Regions from separate parts of the Marinobacterium sp. xm-a-127 genome, predicted to be linked through region 1. Evidence: predicted binding sites of a transcription regulator. Region 1 holds the regulator's gene; each other region holds the start of a gene.
The links. The regulator sigma-54, encoded in region 1, starts transcription at its own class of promoters, with help from an activator protein. The targets are predictions, from matches to a motif close to TGGCACNNNNNTTGCTNT.
Positions count from the first base shown of each region.

Region 1 (3,284 bases):
TCTTCCCTGAACCACTGCGACCTGAGATGACAACGACTCTCATGATCAGACCTTTGATAGCTCAGTTGCTTTATTGAGTAGGGCTTCAGAGTTCGTGCAGTCTCTGAGAGAATTGAGGGCTTCGGGCTTACTGAACAGCTCTGCTAGACCAGCCAGTGTCTTAAGGTGCTCATCATTTCCATCATCGGGCACGATCAGTGCGCAGACAAGATCGACCGGCGCTGAATCGATTGAATCAAAATCGACACCGCCATCGAGTGTGATTAAGCAGGCGGATGCTGTTGAACAGCCCGGAATTCGACAGTGGGGTATACCCACGCCAGAGCCAATTCCTGTACTGCCTAATCGTTCACGATTAAGAAGGCCTGTAAAAATTTCATCTTCTGTTACGCCATCAACTGAAGAGGCCAGCTTTTCGCTGGCCACTTGAAGAAGGCGTTTTTTACTGGCGACTGACTCCCGGCAGGCGGTTGTTTCAGTCGTCAGTAGGTCACCTAGTTGCATGTTGTCGTTCGTTTATTTGTGAGATTTCATTTTTTCTTTATGCTTGATGATTTGGCGATCAAGCTTATCCACTAAGCCATCAATCGCTGCATACATGTCATCATGCTCATCAGAAGCGACCACTTGGCCACCGGCTAAGTGAATATCAGCCTCGGCTTTTTTACCCTGCTTTTCGACACTGAGAGTAACTTGTACATTCTGAATGTTGTCGAAGTGACGTTCTAGCTTATCGAACTTGTTACGTACGTATTCACTTAGAGCTTCAGTCAGGTCTACGTGATGACCAGTAATATTTATCTGCATATGACTTCTCCTCGTCTTAGGCGGAGTGAAAAAATGAGGCCGCCTACCTCAATTAAACCAAACGCTTTCTCTCATTTGAAGGTGGAATGTTGAGAACTTCGCGATATTTAGCAATGGTTCGTCTTGCAACATTCACCCCCTCTTCATCTAGTAGTGTAGCAAGCTTACTGTCACTTAGTGGCTTGCGAGGGTCTTCTTCTGAAATTAATTTTTTAATGATTGCTCGGATCGCAGTTGACGATGCACCACTGCCGTCACTGGTAGCCACCTGACTCGAAAAGAAATACTTCAATTCAAAGACACCGCGCGGGGTGTGCATGTATTTTCGAGTTGTAACACGGGAGATGGTGGATTCATGTAGATCAACGGCTTCAGCAATATCGTGAAGAATAAGAGGCTTCATCGCCTGTTCACCCTGCTCGAGAAAACCGATCTGTCTAGTAACGATCTCCGTTGAGACCTTTAAGAGGGTCTCATTGCGGCTTTGTAAGCTCTTTATGAACCAGCGTGCATCTTGTAGATGGTCTTTTAAAAATTGGTTCTCCGCGGAGTTGTCTGCACGTTTAATCATGCCTGAGTAGACATCATTGATACGTAGTTCAGGGACTACGTCGTTATTGAGAGTGAGTGTCCACTCCCCAGCGCGTTTACGCACGATCACGTCCGGTACGATGTAATCAGTATCACCCAGATCTAACGAGTCTCCTGGTGTTGGGTTAAGTGATTGAATTAACCTAACCACCTCTGACAGTTGCTCCTCTTTGAGCCTCATACGGCGCATCAAAGATTTAAAGTCTCGACTGCCCAACAGATTTAAATAGTCGGTCGCTAGGCGCAGAGATTCGGCTCGCCAAGGGGTCTCTATGGGTAGCTGTCTTAACTGGATTTTCAAACACTCTGCAAGATCACGGGCACCGACACCGGGTGGGTCAAACTGTTGAATACGGTGAAGTACTGTCTCTACCTCATCCATTTCCACTTCAAAAAAGAGTTCAGGTAGCTCCTCTTGGCAGCTGAGAAGAATGTCCTGCAGATCGGTGATCAGATAGCCACGATCATCGATAGAGTCAATAATCATCTCAGCAATGTATCGATCAACATCGCTGAAATTAACCAGATTCAGTTGCCAGTTAAGGTGGTCTTGGATGGTTTCAACCGCAGCGTCATTATCACCTGGCATCCAATCATCATCACGATTGGAATTTGAAGAGCTTTGGTAAGTATCGTCCCATTGACTGTCGGTTGAAAGCTGTTCAGGGATGTCATCAGTAGACCAGCTATCTTCCGGCTGAGACGATTCGAGCGTCTCTTCGATCTCTGAATTAGATTGGGTCTCATCTAAGGTTGATGACTCTTTTTGCTCAATGCTCTGAGAGTTCTCTTCACTCTGATCTTCTTCATCGGCTACCTCCAGTAGTGGGTTACTATCGAGTGCCTCTTGAATCTCTGTCTGTAGCTCTAAGGAGGAGAGTTGCAGCAATTTGATCGCTTGCTGCAATTGTGGGGTCATGGACAGGTTCTGTCCGACTTTGAGCTGTAAAGAGTGCTTCATTAAAATGATAATTACTTAAAAGTGTGAGAGTTACAAGCGAAAATCATTGCCCAGATAAGCCTCTTTAACGGCTTGATTCATCATGATCTGCTCAGGCTCACCCTCTGCAAGAATGTTACCCTCACTAACGATGTAAGCCCGTTCGCAAATGTCGAGAGTCTCTCTGACATTGTGATCTGTTATCAGGACGCCAATACCTCGATCTTTAAGGTGTCTGATGGTCTGTTTGATGTCGCTGACAGAGATGGGGTCTACACCAGCAAAAGGCTCGTCCAGTAGGATGAAGTCAGGATCGTTTGCTAGGGCTCTTGCAATCTCAACTCGGCGTCTTTCACCTCCGGATAGGACCATCCCTTTGGACTCTTTGATGTGAGTGATATGAAACTCTTCAAGCAGTGACTGAGCTTTCTCGTGTTGTTGATCTTTGGTCAGGTCTTTTCTCTGCTCCAGTATGGCCATTAGATTGTCGTAGACACTCAGCTTTCTGAATACAGAGGCCTCTTGCGGAAGATAGCCTAAGCCGCGTTTTGCGCGCTCATGAATAGGCATTCTAGTGACGTCGTCGCCATTGAGACGAATGTTGCCTCGATCCGCTCTGACCAGACCTACAATCATATAGAAGCAGGTTGTCTTACCCGCTCCGTTGGGCCCAAGCAATCCTATAATCTCACCGGGCTCAACAGTGACGGACACATCTTCAATAACAGAGCGTCCTTTGTAGCTTTTGGCTAGGTGGAGGGCTTCGAGTGAACTCATGGTTAATTATCTTTTTTAGGCTGAAGAACCATTTTGACACGCTGGCTTCCGCTCTCACTGCTAAAGGCTTTTACTTTAGAGTTCGCCATGTCGTAATTAATTTTAGCCCCAGTGAACTCGTCACCACCCTGAGTCACTCTAGCGTTCCCCGTAATTAACAGCAGTTGAG
Region 1 is NZ_WBYH01000001.1:600,638-603,921, forward strand. It holds gene rapZ (RNase adapter RapZ) at 1-43, opposite strand, end outside; gene XMA127_RS02875 (PTS sugar transporter subunit IIA) at 46-504, opposite strand; gene hpf (ribosome hibernation-promoting factor, HPF/YfiA family) at 517-807, opposite strand; gene XMA127_RS02885 (RNA polymerase factor sigma-54) at 860-2,359, opposite strand; gene lptB (LPS export ABC transporter ATP-binding protein) at 2,390-3,115, opposite strand; gene lptA (lipopolysaccharide transport periplasmic protein LptA) at 3,118-3,284, opposite strand, start outside.

Region 2 (3,284 bases), on a different contig from region 1:
CGCTTATTGTCGATCACAACCAAACTGCCATCACGCAGCCTGATTGCCTCAGCCCCCTTTTCAGCCTTCTCAACTCGATAGAGCTGCTTCTCTTTTTTGTGGTAGTAGAGTTGGCTGTCGAGCATCAGTTGAACTAAGGATAGGGCCTCGCCTGAATCGGTAGCCATCCAGTCGCTAATAATGCGTGATTTTTCAGTAAACTTTGCTTTTGTCAGCTTCTCTTCGTACTGATTAAACTCAGCCTCGCCTGCTAGAACTGGCAGAGCAAGCAGCGAGATGATCAGCATCAGAGAGCTTAGAAGCGATTTTCTAACAGATCGCATCATAATGAGATTCCTTACAGGTGGAAAAAAGGCGGCAGTATCTGCCGCCTGGTCTTTTCTTGTTAAGAAAGATTAGAAGTTCTGACCAGAACAGGTTGCGGTTTTCACGTTGTAGTTCCCGCAAGAGAGTGGCTGGCGCCAGTCTGAGATAAGGTCTTTAGAACCCTCTAGGAAATCAGACCATGCATCACCAACCACCAAACCTGAAGTTGAAGAGACCACTTCAAATTGACCATCATCTTGGATCTCACCGATCAGAACCGGTTTAGAGATGTGGTGGTTTGGCATCATAGTGGATAGGCCACCTGTAAGGTTTGGTACAGAGACACCGATGAGAGCATCTTGGACAGCCGATGGATCCGTTGTACCAGCTTTTTCAACCGCTTTAGCCCACATGTTGAAGCCGATGTAGTGCGCTTCCATTGGGTCATTGGTTACACGATCTTCGTTACCAATGAATGAGTGCCAGTTCTCGATAAACTCATCGTTCACTTCACTATCAACGCTCATGAAGTAGTTCCAAGCAGCTAGGTGACCTACAAGCGGTCCAGTATCCATACCAGATAGCTCCTCTTCACCGACAGAGAAAGCAACCACTGGAATATCTTCAGAGCTGATGCCCTGTGAACCTAGCTCTTTGTAGAAAGGTACGTTGGCATCGCCGTTAATGGTAGAGACAACCGCAGTCTTCTTACCCGCTGAACCGAACTTTTTAATGTCCGATACAATCGACTGCCAATCAGAGTGACCGAATGGCGTGTAGTTCACCATGATGTCCTCTTCAGCAACACCCGCCGCTTTTAGGTAAGCATCCAAGATTTTGTTAGTTGTACGTGGGTAGACATAGTCAGTACCGGCTAGCACCCAACGCTCAACACCCAACTCGTTCATTAGGTAATCAACCGCTGGAATCGCCTGCTGGTTTGGCGCAGCACCTGTGTAGAAGACGTTTTTAGACGACTCTTCACCTTCGTACTGAACTGGGTAGAACATGAGGCTGTCTAGCTCTTCAATAACCGGAAGAACCGATTTACGTGACACCGATGTCCAACAACCGAAGATCGCGTCCACCTTCTCTTTCTCAACTAGCTCACGTGCTTTCTCAGCAAACAGTGGCCAGTTAGACGCTGGGTCGACAACCACAGGCTCAAGTTGTTTACCTAGCAAACCGCCCTTCTTGTTCTGCTCTTCGATCAGCATCAGCATGGTGTCTTTCAGTGTTGTCTCACTGATCGCCATTGTGCCCGACAGTGAGTGAAGCACGCCCACTTTGATCGTATCAGCCGCCATTGCAAGATTCGTTGCAGAAACAGCTAAGGCTAGCGCAGCAGATTTAAACATAGTTGATTTAGACATCAGGGTCTTCTCCTTTGATTAGTAACCTAGATGTTTTTCTTATTGCAGAGTGCGTGCCAGTTTTTGAAATAGTCCGTAAATTAATTTTATTTATGTTTAAAAACAATAAGATAAACAATTAATATTATTCTATTTGACGCATATGAAGAGATTTTGCAGTGCACCATTAAGTGACATTTGCGACAGGAATGCGCACCAAAAGATCGCAAAAGTAAATTTTTAAGGGTATTTTGGTGCACTTGTTTGGGGTTGTGGGATTAGCCATATAGCGGCTGACAGGCGAGAACTCAACTACGGAGCTGCCGTGACTGGCTTCAGCCTGTCATCCGCAGTCAGAAACGATCGCCTCATCTTCGATAAGGCTCCAACATCAATTCAGCGTGCGAACCGTTGGAGCGGTCTTGAAAAGGCCGCGATTTTTACCGATATAAATCGCCTCATCTTCGATGAGGCTCCAACATCAATTCAGCGTGCGAACCGTTGGAGCGGTCTTAAAAAGGCCGCGATTTTTACCGATATAAATCGCCTCATCTGTGATAAGGCTCCAACATCAATTCAGCGTGCGAACCGTTGGAGCGGTCTTGAAAAGGCCGCGATGCGTGCTGATAAAAATCGCCTCATCTGTGATAAGGCTCCAACTGAAAAGGCCCCATAAGGGGCCTTTGATCGATTAGAAAGGTAAGTTAAAAACTTACTCCTCTTCCTTCTTAGGATGAGGCATAAACAGGTTGAGTACGATGGCGCAGACTGCTGCTGGTAGTAGACCTGTTGTTAAAAGCGCCTTAACTGTACCGTCTAGGTGCTGAAGCGCTTCTGGAACCTGCATTAGACCCAGGCCAAGTGATAGTGATACTGCAAAGATCACCATGTTACGGCTGTTCCAATCCACATCAGCCAGCATCTTCATACCTGAAGAGGCAACCATGCCGAACATCACGATAACACCACCACCCAATACTTCGATTGGCACAGTAGAGATGAGAGCACCCACTTTAGGGATCAGACCACAAACGATCAGGAAGATCGCACCAATGGTTGCCACGTGACGACTCATCATACGCGTCATTGCGATCAGACCAACGTTTTGCGAGAACGATGTATTTGGCAGTGCACCAGCTAGAGCAGATAGCGCTGTACCTAGACCGTCTGCATAAGTTGCGCCTTTGATCTCAGTATCAGTTGCTTCACGATCCGCACCACCTTTGGTGATACCCGATACGTCACCCACTGTCTCAATCGCAGAGATGAATGACATAAGTGCAATACCTATGATGGCACCTGCGCCGAACTCGATTCCGAATGGGAAGAGCTGTGGCAGCGCAAAGCTTGCAGCACGGCCGACGTTACCGAAGTTAACCATACCCATAAAGTAGGCCAGAACGTAACCTGCAATCAGACCGATCAATATAGCCGCTGAGCTGATCATGCCTTTACCGTAGAATTTCAGACCTAGGGTCACCACAATAACGGTACCAGCAACAGTCCAGTTCTCTAACGAACCAAACTCAGGCTTACCAATCGCCGGAACGCCACCTGCCGCGTACTGAATACCCACTTTAAGAAGTGACAAACCGATCATCAGCACGATCAGACCAGTTACCAATG
Region 2 is NZ_WBYH01000003.1:127,955-131,238, reverse strand. It holds gene urtB (urea ABC transporter permease subunit UrtB) at 1-326, opposite strand, end outside; gene urtA (urea ABC transporter substrate-binding protein) at 396-1,679, opposite strand; gene XMA127_RS06590 (hypothetical protein) at 1,984-2,334, shown strand; gene XMA127_RS06585 (uracil-xanthine permease family protein) at 2,371-3,284, opposite strand, start outside.
Region 2: a site for sigma-54 is predicted at 1,721-1,738, ahead of urtA (urea ABC transporter substrate-binding protein). Genes of this name have one in related genera too.

Region 3 (3,284 bases), on a different contig from region 1:
AGCTTGAGCTCCTCTTCGGAACCAATAAAGAGATACTCGATGTGTGAATTTTTTAAGCGTTTAAAGCTACCCTCTAACAGAACCTCAGCGGCCGGATTCATATACTTCAACTCGAACTTCTGCCCCAGTACCAATACAGCCGTATTGAGGTTTTCAAGAATCAATTTGTACTGTTGCGATCCGAACATTAGGTATTCCCAAGGGTTTTGATGACTTAACAGCTCTACTCTAGCGTTAAGCCTTAATAGCTCTACTTAATAAGCAAAAAGGTTGCCAACTCAGCGAAACCCAGTAACCACGGGCTTTTGAGTTTTAGCATGCACAATAGAATGGCATATATGAAGATATTATGCACCATTTTGGTGCGAGGTGTTTTGTGCGCATCCATGCGCCTGCAGGATACCGTTCGTCCTGGCATGCCCTGCTCCTGCACATCCTTTTGCTCGCAGGATACCGTTCGTCCTGAACATAAAAAACCCGGCAGGTGCCGGGTTTTTTGAATCGATAAGATCTTAAACTGAGTAGTAAAGATCGTATTCGATTGGGTGAGTTGTCTGGCTCACTTGAGCACACTCTTCACGCTTAAGTTCGATGTAAGCGTTTAGCATGTCTTCAGTGAATACGCCGCCGCGAGTTAGGAACTCGTGATCAGCTTCTAGAGCGTCCAGAGCTTCTTCTAGTGAAGAACAAACCTGTGGGATCTGAGCAGCTTCTTCAGCTGGTAGATCGTAAAGGTCTTTGTCTGCTGCATCGCCAGGGTGGATCTTGTTCTGGATACCGTCAAGACCCGCCATCATTAGCGCAGAGAACGCTAGGTATGGGTTAGCGATTGGATCAGGGAAGCGTGTCTCGATACGACGGCCTTTAGGGCTAGTTACGTATGGGATACGGATAGAAGCTGAACGGTTACGAGCTGAGTAAGCTAGCATAACTGGTGCTTCGAAGCCTGGAACAAGACGCTTGTACGAGTTAGTACCTGGGTTACATAGAGCGTTAAGCGCTTTAGCGTGCTTGATGATACCGCCGATGTAGTAAAGAGCTTCTTCAGATAGGCCCGCGTATGCGTCGCCAGCGAAGATGTTAACACCGCCTTTAGATAGAGACTGGTGAACGTGCATACCAGAGCCGTTGTCACCAACGATTGGCTTAGGCATGAACGTAGCTGTTTTACCGTAAGCGTGAGCAACGTTGTGAACTGCGTACTTAAGAATCTGAACTTCGTCAGCTTTCTTAACAAGGGTGTTACCTGCCACACCGATTTCACACTGACCAGCAGTTGCTACTTCGTGGTGGTGTACTTCTACGTGCAGACCCATCGCTGTCATCGCGTCACACATTGCAGCACGAAGATCGTGTAGAGAGTCTACTGGTGGTACTGGGAAGTAACCGCCTTTAACGCGTGGACGGTGACCTGTGTTACCGCCTTCGAATTTGCTGTTAGAAGACCATGCAGCTTCTTCAGAAGATACAGTGTAGCCACAACCAGACATGTCAGAGTGGAAGTGAACTTCGTCAAATACGAAGAACTCTGGCTCTGGACCGAACATAGCGCTGTCAGCGATACCTGTTGATTTCAGGTACTCTTCTGCACGCTTAGCAACAGAACGTGGATCACGCTCGTAACCAAGACCTGTAGCAGGCTCAACGATGTCACAACGGATGATGACTGTTGCATCTTCAGAGAATGGATCAACGATAGATGAAGAGTCATCTGGACGAAGGATCATGTCAGAGTCGTTAATACCCTTCCAACCTTGGATAGATGAGCCATCAAACATTTTGCCGTCTTCGAAGAAGTCGTCACCCATTTCGTGAACTGGGATAGTTACGTGCTGCTCTTTACCTTTAGAGTCTGTAAAGCGAAGGTCGATCCACTTCGCGTCAGTTTCTTTGATCAGATTTAGTGTCTGTTCAGACATTATGGCTCTCTCCATTATCAGATATTGCCAGACTAGTAGCCTTGGGTTTAAGCCTGCACCATGCAAGCTCAGTCTTCCTAACGAGCTAGCAAACAGTATGCCAACTCGAAAAAAGTCTTTATTTACGGTGATTTACCGCATCAGCAACGAATCACCAATGACAATAAACGCACCAATTTGATGCACACCTAAAACATACGCACCACAATGGTGCTTTAAACTATTACTAGTCTGTCGATGTGTGCCAATATGATACTCCAGCCAAAAAATTTTGCACTAGATTCGCTTCTAACAATTGTTCATATGGTCCAAATTTATTGGCTATTAATTCGCCTTGATCACGCTCGACGCGTATAATCCGCGCATCTTTAATTAATGAGACTCACCTCGTGATCGAAAATCTTCGCAATATCGCCATCATCGCACACGTCGACCATGGCAAAACCACCCTAGTTGATAAACTTCTAGAGCAGTCAGGTACCCTTGGCCGTCGTGATGAAGGCGCTGAGCGCGTCATGGACTCAAACGACCAAGAGAAAGAGCGTGGCATCACCATCCTTGCCAAAAACACCGCCATCACTTGGAACGACTACCGCATCAACATCGTCGATACTCCTGGGCACGCCGATTTCGGTGGTGAGGTAGAGCGTGTTATGTCGATGGTTGACTCGGTCCTTCTGCTTGTTGATGCAGTTGATGGTCCAATGCCACAAACACGCTTCGTTACTCAGAAAGCCTTTGCACGCGGCCTTAAGCCAATCGTTGTTATCAACAAAATCGACCGTCCTGGTGCACGTCCAGATTGGGTTATGGATCAGGTTTTCGAACTGTTCGACAACCTAGGCGCTACCGATGAGCAGTTGGACTTCCCGATTGTCTACGCCTCAGCGATCAACGGTATTGCGGGTGATGATCACGAAGCTATGGCTGACGATATGACGCCTCTATTTGAAGCGATCATCAAGCACGTTGATGCGCCTCACGTCGATACAGAAGGTCCATTCCAGATGCAGGTCTCTGCGTTGGACTACAACAGCTTTGTCGGTGTTATCGGTGTGGGTCGTATCTCACGCGGTAAGATCTCTACCAACACGCCTGTTAAAGTCATCGATTCACACGCAAAAATGCGTTCAGGTCGTATCCTTAAGATCATGGGCTACCACGGTCTTGATCGTGTCGATGTCGACAGTGCACAAGCAGGTGACATTGTCTGTATTACCGGTCTAGACGAACTCAACATCTCAGATACGCTGTGTCACCCAGATGTTGTTGAAGCACTACCAGCACTCTCTGTCGATGAGCCAACCGTCTCTATGACATTCCAGGTCAACGACTCTCCGTTTGCCGGTAAAGAGGGCAAATTCG
Region 3 is NZ_WBYH01000008.1:29,630-32,913, forward strand. It holds gene glnL (nitrogen regulation protein NR(II)) at 1-188, opposite strand, end outside; gene glnA (glutamate--ammonia ligase) at 513-1,919, opposite strand; gene typA (translational GTPase TypA) at 2,309-3,284, shown strand, end outside.
Region 3: a site for sigma-54 is predicted at 2,005-2,022, ahead of glnA (glutamate--ammonia ligase). Genes of this name have one in related genera too.